3 regions of the Brevibacillus sp. WF146 genome follow, and region 3 is predicted to be linked to each of the others. Evidence: riboswitches for the same ligand, from Rfam matches in the RefSeq annotation. Region 3 holds a riboswitch; each other region holds the start of a gene.
What was found. Region 3 has a riboswitch for S-adenosylmethionine ahead of A6764_RS08630 (homoserine dehydrogenase). Riboswitches for the same ligand answer to the same signal wherever they lie in the genome.
Positions count from the first base shown of each region.

Region 1: another riboswitch for S-adenosylmethionine. It lies ahead of A6764_RS21435 (methionine ABC transporter ATP-binding protein); the one in region 3 lies ahead of A6764_RS08630 (homoserine dehydrogenase).
Region 2: another riboswitch for S-adenosylmethionine. It lies ahead of A6764_RS08020 (aminotransferase class I/II-fold pyridoxal phosphate-dependent enzyme); the one in region 3 lies ahead of A6764_RS08630 (homoserine dehydrogenase).

Region 1 is NZ_CP109943.1:4,310,832-4,317,280, forward strand. It holds gene A6764_RS21425 (MetQ/NlpA family ABC transporter substrate-binding protein) at 1-821, opposite strand, end outside; gene A6764_RS21430 (methionine ABC transporter permease) at 866-1,531, opposite strand; gene A6764_RS21435 (methionine ABC transporter ATP-binding protein) at 1,532-2,545, opposite strand; SAM riboswitch class I at 2,628-2,744, opposite strand; gene A6764_RS21440 (LCP family protein) at 2,875-3,855, opposite strand; gene A6764_RS21445 (MFS transporter) at 4,044-5,279, shown strand; partial or broken gene A6764_RS21450 (SDR family oxidoreductase) at 5,426-5,788, opposite strand; gene A6764_RS21455 (methyltransferase) at 5,908-6,449, opposite strand, start outside.
Region 2 is NZ_CP109943.1:1,625,177-1,631,625, forward strand. It holds gene A6764_RS08005 (hypothetical protein) at 1-1,303, shown strand, start outside; gene A6764_RS08010 (DUF5665 domain-containing protein) at 1,307-1,639, opposite strand; gene A6764_RS08015 (pyridoxamine 5'-phosphate oxidase family protein) at 1,790-2,248, shown strand; SAM riboswitch class I at 2,338-2,452, shown strand; gene A6764_RS08020 (aminotransferase class I/II-fold pyridoxal phosphate-dependent enzyme) at 2,549-3,715, shown strand; gene A6764_RS08025 (trans-sulfuration enzyme family protein) at 3,712-4,914, shown strand; gene A6764_RS08030 (YhcN/YlaJ family sporulation lipoprotein) at 4,948-5,556, opposite strand; gene A6764_RS08035 (PhoH family protein) at 5,753-6,449, shown strand, end outside.
Region 3 is NZ_CP109943.1:1,751,693-1,758,141, reverse strand. It holds gene glpK (glycerol kinase GlpK) at 1-874, opposite strand, end outside; gene A6764_RS08640 (MIP/aquaporin family protein) at 941-1,648, opposite strand; gene A6764_RS08635 (glycerol-3-phosphate responsive antiterminator) at 1,871-2,422, opposite strand; gene A6764_RS08630 (homoserine dehydrogenase) at 2,509-3,801, opposite strand; SAM riboswitch class I at 3,891-4,000, opposite strand; SAM riboswitch class I at 4,087-4,194, opposite strand; partial or broken gene A6764_RS22375 (hypothetical protein) at 4,385-4,453, opposite strand; gene A6764_RS08620 (VOC family protein) at 4,940-5,293, shown strand; gene A6764_RS08615 (saccharopine dehydrogenase family protein) at 5,698-6,449, shown strand, end outside.

The sequences.
Region 1 (6,449 bases), 1.9 Mb from region 3:
CCTTTATACGTATCCTCGATGAACTTCTTCACATCCGGCGAGTTCAGCTCTTTCGCCAGCTTTTGGATGGCCTCGGAGTCCTTGTTGTCCGGACGTGCTACCAGATAGTTGGCGTACGGAGACTCCTTGTCTTCGATGATCAGTGCGTCTTTGGTCGGCACCAGATTGGCTTCCAGCGCGTAGTTGGTGTTGATCATCGCCAGATCCACTTCTTCCAGAACGCGCGGCAGCATGGCTGCTTCCACTTCTTTGAACTGCAGGTTTTTCTTGTTCTCGACGATATCTTTTACGGTGCCTTTGATGCCGACGCCGTCTTTCAGCTTGATCAGGCCGTTTTTCTCCAGCAGGGCCAGCGCGCGGCCGTTGTTGGTCGGGTCGTTCGGCAGGGCGATGGTTGCGCCGTTCGCCAGTTCATCAATCTTCTTGATTTTCTTGGAGTAGGCGCCGAACGGCTCGATGTGTACCGGCACGACCGGCACCAGGTTCATGTTCTGGTCTTTGTTGAACTGCTCCAGGTACGGAATGTGCTGGAAGAAGTTGGCGTCCAACTGCTGTTCGTTCAACTGTACGTTCGGCTGCACGTAGTCGGTAAATTCCTTGATTTCCAGGTTGATGCCCTGTTCTTTCAGTTTCGGCTGGATGAATTTCAGGATTTCAGCATGCGGTACAGGCGAAGCGCCCACTTTCAGCGTGATTTCTTTTTGTTCGCCCCCGCCCGAACCGCTGTTGGCCGGATTCGGAGCGGTTTCGGTTTTACTGCCGCATGCGGCCAAGGACAATGCCAGTACAGTGGACAGAATGGAAACAGCCCATTTTTTCACGGATGATTTCCCCTTTCTCTTTCCTCATATTTATGGTGAAGATCTTACTTGCGGCTGAAGCGGATCACCAGTCTGTCTCCCAGCGTTTGCAAGATCTGAACCAACACCAGCAAAATCACGACCGTAACGATCATCACATCGGTCTGGAACCGCTGGTACCCGTAGCGGATGGCCAGGTCGCCCAGACCGCCGCCGCCGATGACGCCGGACATCGCCGTGTAGGAGACGAGCGCCACGGTGGTAATCGTAATACCGGCAATCAACCCCGGCCGGGATTCGGGCAGCAGTACGTTCCAAATGATCTGCCAGTTGGACGCCCCCATCGACTGGGCCGCTTCGATCACGCCGCGGTCCACTTCCCTGAGCGACGTCTCCACCAGTCTGGCGAAAAACGGAGCCGCCCCGATCACCAGCGGCGGGATCGCTCCCTTGACGCCCAGCGACGTGCCGACCAGAACCTTCGTCAGCGGAATCAGCATGATCATCAGGATGATAAACGGCACCGAGCGCAGCACGTTCACGACAAAGGACGCAATCGCGTAAAAGGCGCGGTTTTCCAGAAGCTGTCCCTTGGAGGTGAGAAACAGCAGGACGCCCAGCGGCAGTCCGATCAGGACGGTAAACAGCGTCGAGAAGCCCAGCATCGTCAGTGTATCCAGGGTGGCTTGGCCGATTTCCGTCAGATCGACGTTTTCAAACGTCAGTCCCATTTAGATCACCTCCACTTCCAGGCCGCGCTGGCGCAAGGTTTCGATGGCGCGGCTGCTCTGCTCCGGGTCGCCGTTCAATTCGACGACCAACTGTCCGTACGGCGTCTCTTTCATCCGCGAAATGGTGCCCTGCAGGATGCTGAACATCGTGCCGGTCTCCTGCATGGTCTGGAACAGGATCGGCTGGTACGTCTTTTCGCCCAGGAACGTGACGCGGACAATCGTCCGGTCGCCGGCCGCCTTTTCGTGGGCCACCGCTTCCCGCAGCTCGGCGGAATCAGCCACCTGCTCCACGAACTCCCGCGTGGTCGGATGCTGCGGCTTGAGGAACACGTCCAGAACCCTGCCTTCTTCGACGATGACGCCCCCGTCGATGACGCCGACGCGGTCGCAGATGGAGCGGATGACGTGCATCTCGTGCGTGATCAGCACGATGGTCAGTCCCAGCTTGCGGTTGATGTCCAGCAGCAGGGCGAGAATCGAATTGGTCGTCTGCGGGTCGAGCGCGGATGTCGCCTCGTCGCACAGCAGCACTTTCGGATCGCTGGCCAGCGCGCGGGCGATGCCGACGCGCTGCTTCTGCCCGCCGGAGAGCTGGCTCGGATACTTGTCGCGGTGCGCTTCCAGGCCGACCAGCGCGAGCAGTTCGCTTACCTTTTTGTCAATCTCCGCCTTGGGCCGCTTCGCCAGCTTCAGGGGAAAGGCCACGTTCTCCGCCACCGTGGCCGAAGAGAGCAGATTGAAGTGCTGAAAGATCATCCCGATTTGGCGCCGCTGCTCCTGCAGCTTGCGGTCATCCAGCGTGGTCAGGTCGACGCCGTCTACGATTACGTGACCGGATGTCGGACGCTCCAGCATGTTGATGCAGCGAATCAGCGTACTTTTCCCGGCACCGGAATGTCCGATGATGCCGAAGATTTCTCCCTTTTCTATGGTCAGGTCAATCCCGAGCAGCGCGGGGACCGTCTTACCTTGTACCGTGTAGTTCTTGCGCAAGTTTTGCAAACGAATCATCCGGTTCACCTCCCTGATACGGAACAAACCCCTTTTTCAACATGAAAAAGGGGTTTGCATCGTTATCCGATCACATCCACCCTTCTCATCTCTCAAGATTCAGCCGATCTTGTAGGAATTGGCACCGCGACACCCATCTGTGCGATGAGCCGGTTGCCGGGCTTCATAGGGCCTGTCCCTCCGCCTCTCTTGATAAGAAGAATTTCTCCGTATATGCTGTTTGTTTGTATTCACGTTGATACAAATCGGATTATATTCCATTTAAAAAAACTCTGTCAATAGCAAACAAAGGAAAAAGATGTTGGCCCACGCGCATGCTGCGGCACGCATCAGTTCTGCGTGCCGCTCGTTTCGCGATCAGACTCCGCCTCCGGTTGAGAGAGCTGCAGTTTTTCCTGGATAAAGGCCTGAACCTGCTCCACATCGGGGATGAGGACGGCACCGGCGCGATTGGATTCGCGGAACATCCCCATCGGCGGAAGCTGATACTGGCCGGGCTGTTGGGTATTCAGCGTCAACCCCAGCGACGCCAGCTTCAACATGTCCATCGAGCTGATGTTGGTCTGCACGTACGGGGTGATCTCCTTCAAAATGGACGGGAGCTGGATCAGCGTGGTGCCGCTCTTCATCTGGTCGGCCAGCGCGGCCATCAGCTTGCGCTGCCGCTCCGTCCGCGTGTAGTCGGACGTCGCGTCGTGACGGAAGCGGACGTATTGCAGCGCCTTGGAGCCGTCCAGCCGCTGCAGCCCTTTTTTCAGATCGATATCGTACACGCCTTTGTCGGTGGGGTCGCGGTACCGCATGTTTTTCTCCACGTACAGCTCCACGCCGCCGACGGCGTCAATCAGATGCTTGAAGCCCTCGAAGTCGGTGATCACATACCGGTTCACCGGCAGTCCGGTAAACTGGCTCACCGTCTCCATCGCCAATTCCGGCCCTCCTTCGACGATCGCCGAATTGATCCGGGCATGGCCGTGGCCGGGAATCTCCACATAGGTGTCGCGCAAGATCGAAAACAGATCGTATCGTTTCGCAACCGGATCAATGCTGAGCAGCATCATCGAATCGGAGCGGGGCAGCGTGCTGCTGCGCATGCCGCGCCGGTCGACGCCCATCAGCAGGATGTTGACGCGTTCCTTGCCGTCCCACGCGGGAATCTCCGCCGCCTTCGTCGCACCGGCAGAAGGATGGTCAATCACGTTGGGCTGCTGAATGTCCTCGGCAAACTGATACAGCGAATATCCGTAGTACCCCCCTGCCGCGGCGACTGCCACGATCAGGAAGAGCAGCAATCGTTTCAAAAAGCGCATTTGGAAAACGCCACCTTTGTCTCTTTCTGAGATGATGATATACTCCCCACTTTGACTAGTATACTCGAATCTGGTCGAAGCCGGGCAGCCTTTATTTGGTTGGAATCTTGTTTTTAAACTTTTTAGTTTACAAAGTTTATAAATATGGGTATACTATGGAAAAACCTGCCGATAGAGGGTGACCGCGCATGATCTCCCCCAGAAACTGGTTTCGCCGATACCCGCGGGACGTGCTGCTCTTTCTCGCCGCCAGCTGCATCAACGCGTCCGGCAGCGCTTTTATGTGGCCGCTGACCACGCTTTACGTCCATACGCATCTGCACCGTTCGATGGCCGAAGCGGGTGTCGTCCTGATGCTGCAGTCGCTGGCCGGCATTGTCGGACAGTTTGCCGGGGGCGCCCTGTTTCACCGGCTCGGCCCCAAGCCGTTGATTGTCGGCTCGCTGGTCCTGCAGGGAACGCTGCAGGTGGGCATTCCGTTTACCGACAGTTGGCCCGTGTACATCGGATTGATGGTGGGCATGGGCTTTTTGTTCAACGTGTCCTCCCCGGCGATTCAGGCCTTTGTCGGCTTTCGCTGGAAGGAGCGGCGGCGGGAGCTGTTCAATGTCGTGTATGTGGGCAACAACCTGGGCATGGCGATCGGCACCTCTCTCGCCGGTTTGATCGCCAGCTTTTCGTTTGCCTTCACGTTTTTGCTGAACAGCGCCAGCACCTTTGTGTTCGCCTTGTTCTTTTTCCTTTTTATGAGGCGCGTCTCCCACGAGGAGCTGGCGGGCGGCGATGATGCCGGCAAACGGAGCGGCCGGCAGCCGCTGACCCTGCTGCTCCGCTATCAGGTGTACCTGTTCATGGCGCTGGGTTCGGCCTTTATCTTCTTTTCCACCGCAGTCTGGAATACCGGCGTAGCCCCCTACCTGACCGGACAGGGCATGCCGCTTTCGTCCTACAGTTGGCTGTGGACGATCAACGGCATCGTCATTTTTGCCGGGCAGCCGGTCGTCTCCTGGCTGAAACGCATCGTGAAGCACAGCCTTCCCGCCCAGTTGGTGGCCAGCGCCGCCCTTTACGCGGCCGGGTTCGGCTTCATGCTTTTCTTTCATGACAGCTACGCCGCGTTTGTGGCCGGCATGATCATCACCACCTTTGGAGAGATGCTGGTCGCTCCCGCCGTCCCCACCTTCATCACGGAAAAGACGGGAGAAAACGCGCCGTTTTACCTCGGCGCGTCGGGTTCGATCACGGCGGTCGGGCGCCTGCTGGGCCCGCTGGTGATGGGCCATCTGTACGACGGAGGCGGCGTCGTGCCCACGCTGCTCCTGGCAGCGGCCATGTCCGCCGCGGCCGTCCTGCTCTGTCTGGTCCACGCTTCGTTTCATCGGGAAAAGCGGACAGCTGCCGATCAGCCGGCCCGCTCCTGTTGACGGAACGGGCACACAAACGGGCTGCGTCCGGCTGCCTGACACGGCAGCAAAAACAGCTCGGCCCGACTGTCCCATCACGATAAAAAAACAGTCCTTTTCCTGCACGCCAGCAGGAAATGAGGACTGTTTTTCCATGTGGACAGGGGTTACGGGCGCGGGCAGGTAAGCGACTTGCCGTTGTCTCGCGGACCGAGGGAGAGAATGAAGGGCACGGCGGTACGGCTCCACTCCTCCGGCGTCGGGGAACTGTCCACCTCTTCCGGGGCACACGCGCGCAGCATCGCTGTATCGATGCTCCCCCCGGGATCAAGGGCCACCGCGGCCATCCCCTCCGGAAGTTCTCGCGCCAGCGACTGAGTCAGTCCCTCCACGGCGAATTTGGAGGCGCAGTAGGGGGCAAGCAGCGCTTCTCCGTATCGGCCCCCCCCCCCGGAACTGATGTTGACAATCACACCGCTCCCTCTTTCCACCATGGCCGGCACCAAGGCGCGGATCACGTTGGCCACCCCGGCCTATCAAGCAGTTGTTTCATACGTCATTGCGATAAAATGGTCAGCCCTCCGGCTCCCTTCTTTCGCCGGAGGGCTGACGATCACTCTGCAAGCTGCTGTCGACAGGGCCATCCCCGTCACACAGGAATTCCTTCCAGCATGCAGACGGATGCAGACGTCGGGACGATTCGCTCCAGTTCAAAGTCAGCTTTCCGGAAAAGCGTCCGAAACTCCGCCTCGGTCCGTTCCCTTCCCGTGGCCATGATCATCATTTCCAGATCGATCAACGTGGACGGATGCGGTTGGTTTCCGGCCGGAACGACCATCTCCATCACCAGGAGCTTTCCGTCCTCCCGGATGGCCCGGCGGCAGTTCCGGAGAATGGCAGCAGCTTCGTCGTCGCTCCAGTCGTGGAGGATGTTCTTCAGCACGTACACATCGCCGCCCGCCGGAACCGATTCGAAAAAGCTGCCGGCAATGCACGCGCACCGATCCGCGAGCCCGGCCTCCGCAATGTGCCGCCGGGTGCCTTCGATCACGGAGGGAACGTCGTAGATGACCCCTTTCAGGCCCGGATGAGCGTTCAGGATGGCGGTCATCAGCCGTCCGTGTCCGCCTCCCACGTCGATGACCCTGTCATACGGGGAAAAATCGTACGCCAGGGCCGACACCACCCGGT
Region 2 (6,449 bases), 130 kb from region 3:
CCTGGCCGACGCGAGCACCCTCGGAACCGAAACAAGCGGAACCAAGGTTGTCATGAACGATGAAAGCAAACAAGTCACCCGATACAATCTGAAAGAGCTGGCGGCAAACGATCCGGCGACCTTGAACATGCTATTGAAAACGCAGGCCGACCACCTGTATCTGGTCGTAAAAGAGATCGGTCTGGACGCCAAAATGCAGACGTACATCGAGGAGCATCCGGAAGAGTGGGAGCGCGTCTACCGCGAACACTACGCCGACATTTACCTGGAAGTCCGCTTTGACGTCAACAATCAAGGCTTCGTCAGCGTGAAGCCCGAGACCCACAACCAAACCACGTACATCAAAGGGAAAGTGTCCGACAATGTGACCAAAGTGGTCGTCGACAAGCCGAACGGCGGCACGATCGAAGTCGTTCCCACCGCGGAGGATACGTTCACCGTCAGCTTTTCCGCTATCGTAAGCGCCACGCCGCAGTACGCGACGGTCAAGGCGTACGTGGGCGACAAGTTGGTGGAAACCCGCAAGCTGCAGGTAAACACGGGAACCGCCGTGGAGACCGACGTGCTGATTCACGCCTTGGCGCTGTTGGATGGGAACAAACAGGAACTGAAAGTAAACGGCATCATCAGCCAGGAAGCGGACAAGGTGGTCGTGAAGTACGACGGCAAAACCAAAGAGGCGGACGTGAAAAAGCTGTGGAAAGGCGTCGGCTCTTACTCCGTCACCCTGAAGGGTGTACAGGCCGGCAAAGGCAAGGCGCTGGTCGAAGCCTACAAGGCCGGAAAGAAAATCGATTCCGAATCGGTGGAGCTGAAGGTAATCAACGCCGCTGACAGCGACAAGCCGCACAGCTACCGCATCGAGGGAACCGCTTCGATTAATGCAAAAGAGAAACAGATTCGCGTGAAAGGAAGCATTGACGGCCTCGACGATGAGGGCGGCAAGGGCAAGGTGAAGCTGTACGTCGTGGCGCCGGACGGCAAAAAGCACGAGGTAAAGGTGGATGGCGACGAGTTTGAGGTGAAACTGAGCTACAAAAACCGCTCCTACAACGCGAAAGCGGTACACCTCGAGCTGTACCTGGACGGCAAGCTCGTGGCCCAAGCCGACATTCCGCACAAAACGCCGGTCAACGGCGATGACGACGAGGAAGGCAAGGGGGAAGGCAAGGACAAGGATAAGCATTCGAAAGGCAACGCCTACGGCTATTGGAAAAAGCACGGCAATGACGACGAGGACAACCATGGCGGCAAGAACAACCATAAAGACGGCGACGACCGCGACGAGGACGATGACGAGTAAGGCTTACGGCCGATAGGCTTGCACGTAATCGATCAACTGGCGGATGTAATCGCCGATGATCGGGACGGACAGGAACTGGCTGAGGAAGGAGCCGAGCAGCGCCAGGACAATGGCCGTGCCGATCGTCAATCCCAGGCCCCGGGCAAGACCTGCGAGGAAGTTGATCCACAGCAGCTTGCTCGGGGCCGTATAGTTTTGAATCACGTCGGCCAGACGGATATCCTCCAGAAAGAGGGCGATTTTGTCCATCCGTTCGTTCAGTTTGCGCACTTCCTGAAGCTCTGCCAGCAGTTCGTCGATCTTGGCCAGCAAGCGGTCGGTGGGGGATGGGGGCATGCGGCTCTCCTCCTGTCTCGCGATCGTTCCCATTACGTATCAGTGTAGGAAAAAAACGGTGGAGAATCAAGGCGCCGGACGGAAAGGTTTGCCTATCGCCAGGCGGGTGGGTACAATAGACGTACATTCCCTTTTCAAGGAGGCATCGGAATGGCTGAAACCGTTTCCCAAACGCTTTCGGAGGAACTGTTCGCGCTTTTGCAGCAGGAGCGTTTTCTCACACTCGGGACCATCGACCACGAGACCGGCGCTCCGTCGCTCAGTTCCCTTTCCTGGACGTTTGCGCCGACGCCGCAGTTGATCCGTTTCGCGGTAGACAACCGCTCCCGCATTTTGGCCAACATTGCCAAGGAACCGCAGGTGGTGCTGCATTTGATCGGGGCTGGTTCCTCCTATGCCATCAACGGCAGGGCGACGATCAAAACGGAGCGGATGGAGAATGTTCCGCTGAAGCTGGCCATGGTGGAAGTGGCCATCGAGGCGGTTCGCGACGTGATGTTCTACGGCTCCCGCATCTCGGTCGAGCCCCAATATGAAAAGACGTACGACAAAAATGCGGCGGCCAAGCTGGACAACCAGGTGATGACCGCATTAAGGAACGCACAGTGATCGGGTACCAACGAGATGGAAAAACGGGTTGACAGGTACTTCCGATTCCGGTAGTATAAGGTCAACCAAAAGCAAATTGCATAGCAAACTTCTTATCCAGAGAGGCGGAGGGACTGGCCCGATGATGCCCGGCAACCAATCACCTGTGTACAGGGGATACTGGTGCTAATTCCTGCAGAGTGTAAACGCTCTGAAAGATGAGAAGGATTTGCTTACGTGAGCGTAAACAAAGCCTTCTTTTCAGAGAAAAGAGGGCTTTTTTCATTGCCCTCGGCCAATTCGTTGGAGGGAGAGATCCACATGCATCTGGAGACAAAATTGGTACAGGCGGGCGTCGCCAAAGACGAACGGACCGGAGCGATCAGCTTTCCCGTCTACTACGCCACCGCGTATCGCCATCCCGCCCTCGGTCAGAGCACGGGATACGATTACACGCGCACGGCCAACCCGACCCGGACGGTGCTGGAGCAGGCGATTGCCGAAGCGGAAGGGGGAGACGCCGGGTTTGCCTGCGCTTCGGGCATGGCGGCGGTTCACACGGTCATGGGGCTGTTCTCCCAGGGAGATCACCTGGTCGTATCGCTCGATCTGTACGGCGGGACGTACCGGTTGTTCGAGCAGGTGCTCTCACGCTACGGGCTTCGCTTCAGCTACGTCGACCTGCGCGACGTGAAGAACTTGGAAGAAGCGATTCGCCCAGAGACGCGGGCTGTCTTTGTGGAAACGCCGACCAATCCCCTGATGCAGATCACCGACATCGCGGCGGTGGCGGAGGTGGCCAAGCGGAACGGGCTGTTGACCATTGTGGACAACACGTTCATGACGCCCTACTGTCAGCGGCCGCTGGGGTTGGGGGCCGACCTGGTGCTGCACAGCGCGACCAAATACCTCGGCGGACACAACGACGTCCTCGCCGGACTGATCGTCACAAAGGGCGAGGAGTTGTCCGAAAAGATCCGGTTTTTGCACAATTCCATCGGAGCGGTGCTGGGTCCCCAGGACTGTTGGCTGCTGCTGCGGGGGATGAAGACCCTGGCCCTGCGGATGGAACGCCATCAGGCAAACGCCTATGCGATTGCGCAGAAACTGCGGGAACACCCTGCCGTGACGGACGTCTTTTATCCCGGCTTGGCGGAGCACCCCGGTTACGAGGTGCAGCGCAGGCAGGCCAGCGGGTTCAGCGGGATGGTCTCGTTCCGCCTCCGCTCGGCTGATCAGGTGGCGCCGTTTCTGGAGCGGCTGCGGATCGTATCGTTTGCGGAAAGCCTGGGCGGCGTGGAGTCGCTGTGCACCTATCCGGCGACGCAGACCCATGCCGACATCCCGCAGGAGATCCGCGAGTACGTGGGCGTGTGCGACCGGCTGCTGCGGCTGTCGGTCGGGATCGAACATCCCGACGACCTGATCGCCGATGTGTGTCAGGCGCTGGATGCCAGTCTCGCAGTGGCGGGAGGGAGTGTACGATGAACTTTGCCACCAAACTGCTGCACGGCACCAGTTGTATTGACCCGGTGACAGGGGCGGCCTCGGTGCCCATTTATCAGGCGTCCACCTTTCATCAGGCCGATCTGGACCGGCCCGGTGTCTACGATTACGCCCGTTCGGGCAATCCCACCCGGCATGCCCTGGAAGAGGCGATCGCCGTCCTGGAGGGAGGTGAGCGCGGATTCGCCTTTGCTTCCGGCATGGCGGCCATCTCCAGCGTGTTCATGCTGTTCTCCGCCGGGGATCACGTCGTGGTGGCGGAGGACGTGTACGGCGGCACCTACCGCTTCTTGACCAAGGTTCTTTCCCGCATGGGGATCACCGTCAGCTTTGTCGATACCACCTCGCTGGAGCAGGTGGAAGCGGCCATCCGTCCCGAGACCAAGGGCATCTACCTGGAAACCCCGTCCAACCCGACGCTGAAAGTGACGGATATCGCCGCTGTCTGCGCGCTGGCGCAACAGCGGGGACTGCTCGTGATCGTGGACAATACGTTCATGACGCCGTACTATCAGCGGCCGCTGGAGTTGGGCGCGGACGTGGTGATCCACAGCGCGACCAAGTTCATCGGCGGCCACAGCGACGTCGTGGCGGGGTTGGCCGTGACCAGGGAGGCGGCGTTGGGCGAGCAGCTCTACATGATCCAAAACGGCATGGGAGCGATCCTCGGCGTGCAGGATTCCTGGCTGGTGCTGCGCGGGTTGAAGTCCTTAAAAGCGCGCCTGGACGTCAGCACGCAGACGGCGGAAAAGCTGGCCCGTTGGCTTTCCACACACCCGGCGGTCAGCCGCGTCTACTACACCGGATTGCCGGAACACGACGGACATGACCTGCAAAACCGGCAGGCGAGCGGACACGGGGCCGTCCTCTCCTTTGACGTGGGCAGCCGCGAGCGGGCCAAAGCGCTGTTTGACCGCGTCAGGCTGCCGATCGTCGCCGTCAGTCTGGGCGCGGTAGAGACGATTCTTTCCTATCCGGCGATGATGTCCCATGCCGCCATGCCGCCTGCGGAGCGGGCACGGCGGGGAATTACGGACGGACTGATCCGCCTCTCCGCAGGGCTGGAGGACGCCGGCGACCTGCTTGAGGACCTGGGGCAGGCGTTGGACGCGCTCGGACCCGTAGAGCAGGCGGCAGACCGTGACGCGGCAGACGATAAACAGGCATTTTCCTGGGCGTAAGCCCGGAAAATGCCTGTTTTGTTTGGGGCGAGGTCAGCGGTTCACCGGGATTTTTTCGTTTCCCTGCGGTTTGGCGTTGCTGCTCTTGTTGATCCGCTGCTCGTTTTCCCTGGACGGCGTCTCTTCCCGCTTTCTCACGTCGCGCGGGAACTGCGGCATGAGCCGTCCGACGATGTCACCCAGTTCTTCGGCAAATCCGGCCACGGGATGGCCGCGCTGGATGTCGGCGGCCATTTCCCGCAGCCGCTGCACGATGTCGGGGTCGGCAGTGACGATGGCGTTCGCCCCTTGAGGATCCTCTTTCAGCGCCTCCGCCACCGAGTATTTGATCACGCCCACTTCCGGCCGGTCGAGATGGGCGTTGACATCAATGCCGACGACGGCCCACTTGCCCAGAACCACCGCTGTTGCGTTGTTGACGTTTTTCACCCGCGTGGCCAACTGCACCAGCCGATTGGCGGTTGCCTGCGGCGACTGGTTGTAGGCCGGGGACGGGGCGGTTTGCTGGACGCGCTGCGTTTCCGGCACAGCGCGGCCGGGCTGCGGAGCCGCCTGGTTGGCCGGCGGCTTGTTGCTCGACATGCAGGCGGAGAGGAGCAGGCTGACGCTGAGAATACAGATAGCTGTCCGTTTCACGGTCATACTTCCTTTCCCTGGTTTGCTGCAGTACGGCTGCATGGTTAGTCGTATTGTGTTCTGCCTACCCCGTTTTCATTCCCCCGCCTCTCGTCTATCCGTCCACCCCCCGTCATACACTGTAGTACATCGCGTTCGGGCAGCAGAGCATCCGGTCCCCAACTGCATACGATAGAGAAGATGGGTAATAGGAGGCGAGAATTTGAAGAAAATCTACGTACTGGACACCAACGTACTCCTGCAAGATCCGCGGGCGATGTTTTCCTTTGCGGACAACGAGATCGTCCTGCCCGCCGTGGTGTTGGAAGAAATTGATTCCAAAAAGCGCTACATGGATGAAATTGGCCGTAACGCCCGTTACGTGTCGAGGCTGTTGGACAGTTTCCGCGAACTGGGCCATCTGCATCAGGGCATTACGCTGGAGACAGGCGGTCTGTTTCGCGTAGAGTTGAATCACTCCTCGCTTCACAAGCTGCAGAAGCAGTTTACGGAATTTACCAACGACAACCGGATTCTGGCCGTAGCGCTAAATCTGCAGGAAGAGGAAAACCTGGCCCCAACCCCCCGTCCCGTCATTCTCGTCAGCAAAGATGCCCTGATGCGGGTCAAGGCGGATGCGCTTGGCCTGAAAGCGGAAGACTTCTTGTCCGACCGTGTCGTCGAGCACTCCAGCATTTACGCCGGGTGCCAGAAGCTGACGGTGGCTTCCCACATCATTCAAACCTACTACGCCTCCCGCAAGCTGAACCTGTCGGCCTGTTTTCCCCGTACCCGATTTTATCCGCACCAGTTTCTGATTTTAAAAGACGAAATCAATCCCTCGATCTCCGCAATCGGCAAGGTGGACGCGGAAGGCAGGACGCTGGAGATGCTGGTGACGAACGACGATCCCGTCTGGG
Region 3 (6,449 bases):
AGGCGATCGTGGTCAACAGGCCGTGTTCGGAGCGGACCGGTCTTTTTCCGGTGTTCATCAACATGAAGCAGCCGGTGCCGTAGGTGTTTTTCGCCATGCCTTCCTCAAAGCACGCCTGGCCGAACAGGGCGGCCTGCTGGTCTCCCGCCGCCCCGGAGATGGGCGCTTCCACGCCGAAGAAGAGGTCTTTGTCGGTATGCGCGTAGATTTCCGAGCTGGAGCGCACTTCGGGGAGCATCACTTTCGGCACGGTGAGGTGCTCCAGCAGCTCGTCGTCCCAGCGCAGGTCGAAAATGTTGTACATCAGCGTGCGGGACGCGTTGGTGTAGTCGGTCACGTGCGCCCGACCGCCGGAGAGCTTCCAGATCAGCCAGGTGTCAATGGTGCCGAACAAGAGCTCGCCGCGTTCCGCCCTGGCCCGTGCTCCCTCCACGTTGTCGAGGATCCACTTGACCTTGGTGCCGGAGAAGTAGGCGTCGATCAAAAGGCCGGTCCGTTCGCGAAACCGATCGTTCAGTCCCTGCGCCTTCAGCACCTCGCAAATCTCCGCCGTCTGGCGGGACTGCCAGACGATCGCGTTGTAGACCGGCAGGCCGGTCTGTCTGTCCCAGACGACGGTCGTCTCCCGCTGGTTGGTGATGCCGATCGCGGCCACTTCCTGGGCGCTGATGTTGTGGATGGCCAGCACCTCGCCGATCACGCCGACGACGGACGACCAGATCTCCATGGCGTCGTGCTCCACCCAGCCCGGCCGGGGAAACAACTGCGTGAACTCCTTCTGGGCCGCTCCCACCATGTTCCCTTCCCGGTTGAACAAAATGGCACGGGAACTGGTCGTGCCCTGGTCAATGGCCAATACGTACCGCTTTTCCATCCGTCACATCCCCCTTCATCGTTTTCTCCCGATCCCTCGCTGCGTCAATCGGCCCGGGCCGACCGCTTAGCCGAACAAGGTCTTGAATACGAGCGCTCCCGCCGTCCCGCCGACGATCGGCCCCACGACCGGAATCCAGGCGTAGCTCCAGTCGGATGAGCCTTTGCCCGCGATCGGCAGGACGAAGTGGGCGAGGCGCGGCCCCAAATCGCGCGCCGGATTGATCGCGTAGCCGGTGGTCCCGCCGAGCGACATGCCGATGGCGACGATAAAAAAGCCGACAATCAGCGGATTGAGCCCTTCGGCAAACGTGTTGCCGCCGATGGCCAGCAGGCCGAACACGAGAAAAAACGTGCCCAACCCCTCACTGAGAACATTCGCAAACGTGTGTCGAATCGCCGGAGCCGTGCAGAATACCCCCAGTTTGGCCGCCGGGTCAGCGGTTTCTTTCCAGTGCGGCAGGTAGTACAGGTAGACGAACACAGCCCCCAGAAACGCCCCGGCCATCTGGGCCAGGATGTACCCGGGCACGAGCTCCCAAGCGAACGCTCCGATCGACGCGAGCGCGATGGTGACGGCCGGATTCAGATGGCCGCCGCTGACTCCCCCGACCGCGTAAACGGCAAAGGCGACGGCAAAGCCCCAGCCCATGGTAATCACGATCCATCCGCCGTCTTGCGCCTTGGACTTGTTCAGCACGACGCCCGCCACGACGCCGTCCCCGAGAATCACCAGCATCATGGTCCCGATCAGTTCCGCCCAATACGCCGACATCATGTTCCCCCACTCTCTTCTTTTTTATGATGAGACCGGACCGGCTCCCCCCTTTTCGCCGTTCACCTCCCTGGAAGAAAACAGAAAATCCACCTATCAACCACTGCTTAAGCCCACGGGAACTTAAACACTAGAGAAATAGGTGGATCTCCTGATCTCATCCGACGTATGACCTTCTGGAATCAATCATAAGCGGACGTGAAAGCGTTGTCAACCACTTTTTTACAGTTGTTTCCACAGGTTTCGATCAGAGGTGGTGACGGCGATGGCTCCCGCCGCCAGAGCGCTCTCGATCTCCTCCCGGGTGCGGATAAACCCGCCGACGATGATCGGAATCCGGATCTGCTCACGGATTTCCGTAATGATGTGCGGCATGACCCCCGGCAGGACTTCCACGAAATCGGGTTTCGTCTGCTCGAGGATTTTGTAGCTTGTCTCCAGCGCGCCGGAGTCCAGCAAAAACAGGCGCTGCACCGTGACCAAGCCCTTCTTTTTGGCGGTCGTGATCACCTGCGAACGGGTGGAAATGACGCCGGCCGGCTTGATCTCCTGGCAGAGAAACAGCGCGCCGTGCTCGTCGTTTTTCAACCCCTGCACCAGATCGGCGTGCAGCCACAGCTTTTTTCCGTGCCGGCGCGCCAGGTCGGCGATGCTTTTCAGTTGACAGATATGGCTCTCCAGCAGAATGATCGTGTCGTACCGGCTTTCCAGGACGCGCTCAAACTCCTTCATGTGGCGAATGGCCGGCAGAATGGTTTGCGAACCCAGCATGATGTGTCCTCATCCCCTTGAAGAAGAAGTGCTCCGCTTCTATCATGCCAAAAAATCCCGGCGAATGCGATGGGGAGTTGGACGCTTGTTTACCAACCCACAGTCCCTTCGACGGCACCACGATCGTCGGCCGCCTCCAGCACGGGGTACAGCCGCGCCTGCAGGCCGAAGTCCCGTCCCAAGAGCTCCGCGTGCTCCTCCCTGAGTCCGGCGGCGAGCAAGCCCACGCGCAGGACGCTGCCCGGATCGTACTGGACGGTCAGCCTGCGGACGGCGACTCCCGCCCGTTCGAGGAACAGCAGCACCTGCTCCGGCGTCACGCGGGCCGCTGTCCCTTCCAGAAAACAGAAGTCGAGGCCGGATGAGAGCCGGCTGGACGGGACCGCCGTCGGCCGTTCCCGCCAGGCGGGATGAGGCGTAAACGGCTGGGTCAGCAAGAAGGCCAGATCCTCCACGACCGCGCTGGCTGTCGGCAGTTCGCCCGCCCCTTTGCCGGTGAACAAAAGGTCGCCGACGAGGCTGCCCTCCACCTGGACGGCATTGTACGCATCCCGGATGCGCGCCAGCGGATGCCCCAGCGGCACCAGCGTCGGCCGCACGGACAGGTGCAGACCGCCGTCTTCCCGGCGCGCTTGCGCCAGCAGTTTGATCCGGTACCCCAGCTCTTTCGCCAGCCGGATGTGGCCCTGCGAGAGGTCGGCAATCCCCTGCCGCTCGATGGCGGAGAGGGGCAGCGACTCGCCGAACACGAGCTGCGCCAGAATGTACAGCTTGTACAGGGCGTCCCAGCCTTCCACGTCGGAGCGCGGATCGGCCTCCGCATAGCCCAGCTCCTGCGCCTGCTTCAACACGTCCGCGTAGGGCAGCTGCGCCTCCTCCATCTGCGACAGGATGAAGTTGGTCGTTCCGTTGAGGATGCCGCGCACCTCCGTAATGTCGTTGGTCCTGAGGAACTGGCGCAGCACGCCGAGGATGGGAATCCCCCCGGCGACGCTGGCTTCGTAGGCGAGATGGACGCCGTGCCGGTTGGCCAGTTCCACCAGCTCCGCGCCGCGCTTGGCCAGCAGTTCCTTGTTGGCCGTCACCACATGGCAGCCCTTTTGGATCAGCGCCCGCACGTAGTCGTAGGTCGGCTCCACGCCGCCCATCACTTCCACGACGATGTCCACGTCGCTTTCCAGAACGTCGGCAAACCGCGTCGTCAACAGCGACGGCTCCACCTGCACGGCCCGCTGCTTCCGCGTGTCGCGCACCAGCGCCTTGACGATTTCGATGCGCCTGCCCAGCCGGGCCGACAGCTTCTCCTGCTGCGCGCGGATCGTCTTGACCACCCCGCCGCCTACCGTTCCCAATCCCAACAAGCCCACTTTTACCACGCTCATGTTTCTCCCACCCCGTTTTTGTCTTGTACAACACGAAAAAACCTTCTTCCGATTCGAAGAAGGCTTGTGTGCATTGCGCCCGAGCCTCCTTCTCATCTCTCAAGACACGCGTGTCTTGCAGGAATTGGCACCTTGTCACATACCGCGTGACGGTTGCCGGGCTTCATCGGGCCAGTCCCTCCACCTCTCTGGATAAGAAAGAAGTCCTATGAAGTTCAGGAACAGAAGAACGAAAAAGCCTTCTCCGACAAGAAGAAGGCCTGCATCCGTATCAAACGAACCCGCTTCTTATCTGTCAAGACCTCTGTCTTGCAGGAATTGGCACCTGGTCACGCACCTCGTGACGGTTGCCGGGCTTCATCGGGCCAGTCCCTCCGCCGCTCTGGATAAGAACAGTGTTTACCTGTTGGGTATCATTGTAAAGAATGCCAGGTTGTTCGTCAACAAGAATCTGGCAGACGGCGCCGCGTGCGGCACGCGCGAACGTCACAGCAGCATTCGAGATAGGCGTAACGTGCGGCGATTTCTCCCGTGCCAGCCGGCAAATGTCCGACGTGATCCGCGTTCCCCATCCTCTGTTTTGGTGGGCTGGCGAAGTGCCGATATTGCCGATCTCCACATAGCGCTCGTGAAAAATGTGAAACCCGGCCATCGACATGAGGTCGCCGGCAGGGGAAAACAAGCCGATATGAGGCGTTTCCGTCAGTTCTTCCTTTCGAAAGCTCACATACATGGAAGGTGAACGCGTGGAAAGGCAAGCCTTTCAGATAGGTTCCTACCAGACAAATCTCTTCGTTGTGTGTCTGCGCAAGCGCGATGCATCTGTCCGCCCGCACAAAGAGGTTGCTGTACAGGATGTACACTTCTTCCAAACACAAACGCTCCTGCAGGGCGGAAAGTTCCTGCCCTGTGATCGAACGGATCATGTCGTCTCCTCCGTGAAAAAGGGGGTTTCTTTGTTTCCTCTCTTTATTCTACTTTTTTGCGCGGCCGCAGGCACGTTTTCTTCTGGTTCGCTTCTTCAAGGGTCAGGTGGGTTAAGGTGGTTCCTATTTTCTTTATACGCAAAGAAAGAGGGGTTTCCCTTGGCGGCAGGGAATTGGATATGATTCCCTCTATTACGAAAGGAGTGCTCCTCATGGCACGTGTCGTCCTGTTCGAATTAAGCAGCCAAAACCCCGAGCGAGCCGTTCAGTTTTATTCCACCGTCTTCGGCTGGAACATCGCGGAGCCGCGGTGGGATTACTACGCGGTGACAACCGGCTCCGATGACCGTCCGGGCATCAACGGCGGCATTGACTTGGGGCCGCCTGACTATCCGCACGGCACCCGCATCATCATCGAGGTGGATTCGATCGAGGAGGCGATCGCCAAATCGGTGGAAAACGGGGCCAACATCGTCCGGGAACCAATGGATTTCGATGATTTTCACCTGGCCTATCTGGTCGATCCGACAGGGCTCGGATTCGGCTTGATTCAATACAAGTCCTGACCGGCGGCGCCGCCTCTCTAGTTCCCGGAGACCGGACCTTTCCTTTTGGGGTCCGGATTTTTTCTCCCCTGCCGAGCGCATGGGACGTCCGGGCAGATGAATACACATGTACTATCCCCGCGCGACACGGCTTGCTCGAACTTTTTCGTCCATGACTGGAAAAGGAGGTGACAGCACCCATGCGGTATCGCTGCCTTCCCCCTAAGCCCCCTCGCTTTTCCCCCCGTGTACACGAATGACCACTCGAACACAAGGAGGTTGTTCTCATGAACCTGCGCCCTCGGGAGCCGATTGACATGACTGCCCAAGTGTCGGTGCACCCCGCCGATATCGATCTTCATCTGCAAAAATGGCTGTTTCGAATGCGAAGATAGACCGTTGCCCACATACGGAAGGAGGACTCTATGCGAGTCGCAATAGTAGGTGTTGGCGGCGTTGGACAAGTGAGCGCCTGCGAAATCGTGAAGTCGCGTTACTTGGAAAAACTGGTGCTGGCCGACATTTCCATCGGTCCGGCGGAAGAACTGGCCGCCGAACTGCGCCGGGAAACCGACGTGGAGATTCAGGTGAAGCGGGTGGACGCCCGCGACGTGTCGAGCGTCCAGGCCATTCTGGGCGACATCGACGTACTGCTGCACATCGGTTTGCCCGAAAACAACTTCGAAGTGATGAAAGCGTGCTTGAACACGAAAACGCATTACATTGATACCGCCTCCAGCGGGCCGCAGTGGCTCCGCAAACAGTTGGCCTGGAACGACGCGTTCAAAGCGGCCGGCCTCTTGGGCATCATGGGCTTGGGGTGCGACCCCGGCTTTTCCAACATCGCGGCCCGGTACGCCGTCGATCAGTTGGACGAAGTGGATGCCATTCTGATCCGCGACGGCGACAATTCCGTCGTCGACTACGACGGTTTCTGCTCCTACTTCAGCCCGCAGACCGCCATCCAGGAGTGTCTCGCCAAGCCTAACTACTGGACCGCGGACAAAGGGGAACAGTATTTCCCGACGCCGTTCGCCAACAAGGAGGAGTTTGAATTCCCCGAACCGATCGGCTGGCTCGACTGCTACAACGTCGAGCACGAGGAGGCCACCACCCTGGGCGAAACCATCGGCCGGGCCAAGGGATGCAGGTACGTGGACTTCAAGTACGCCCTGCA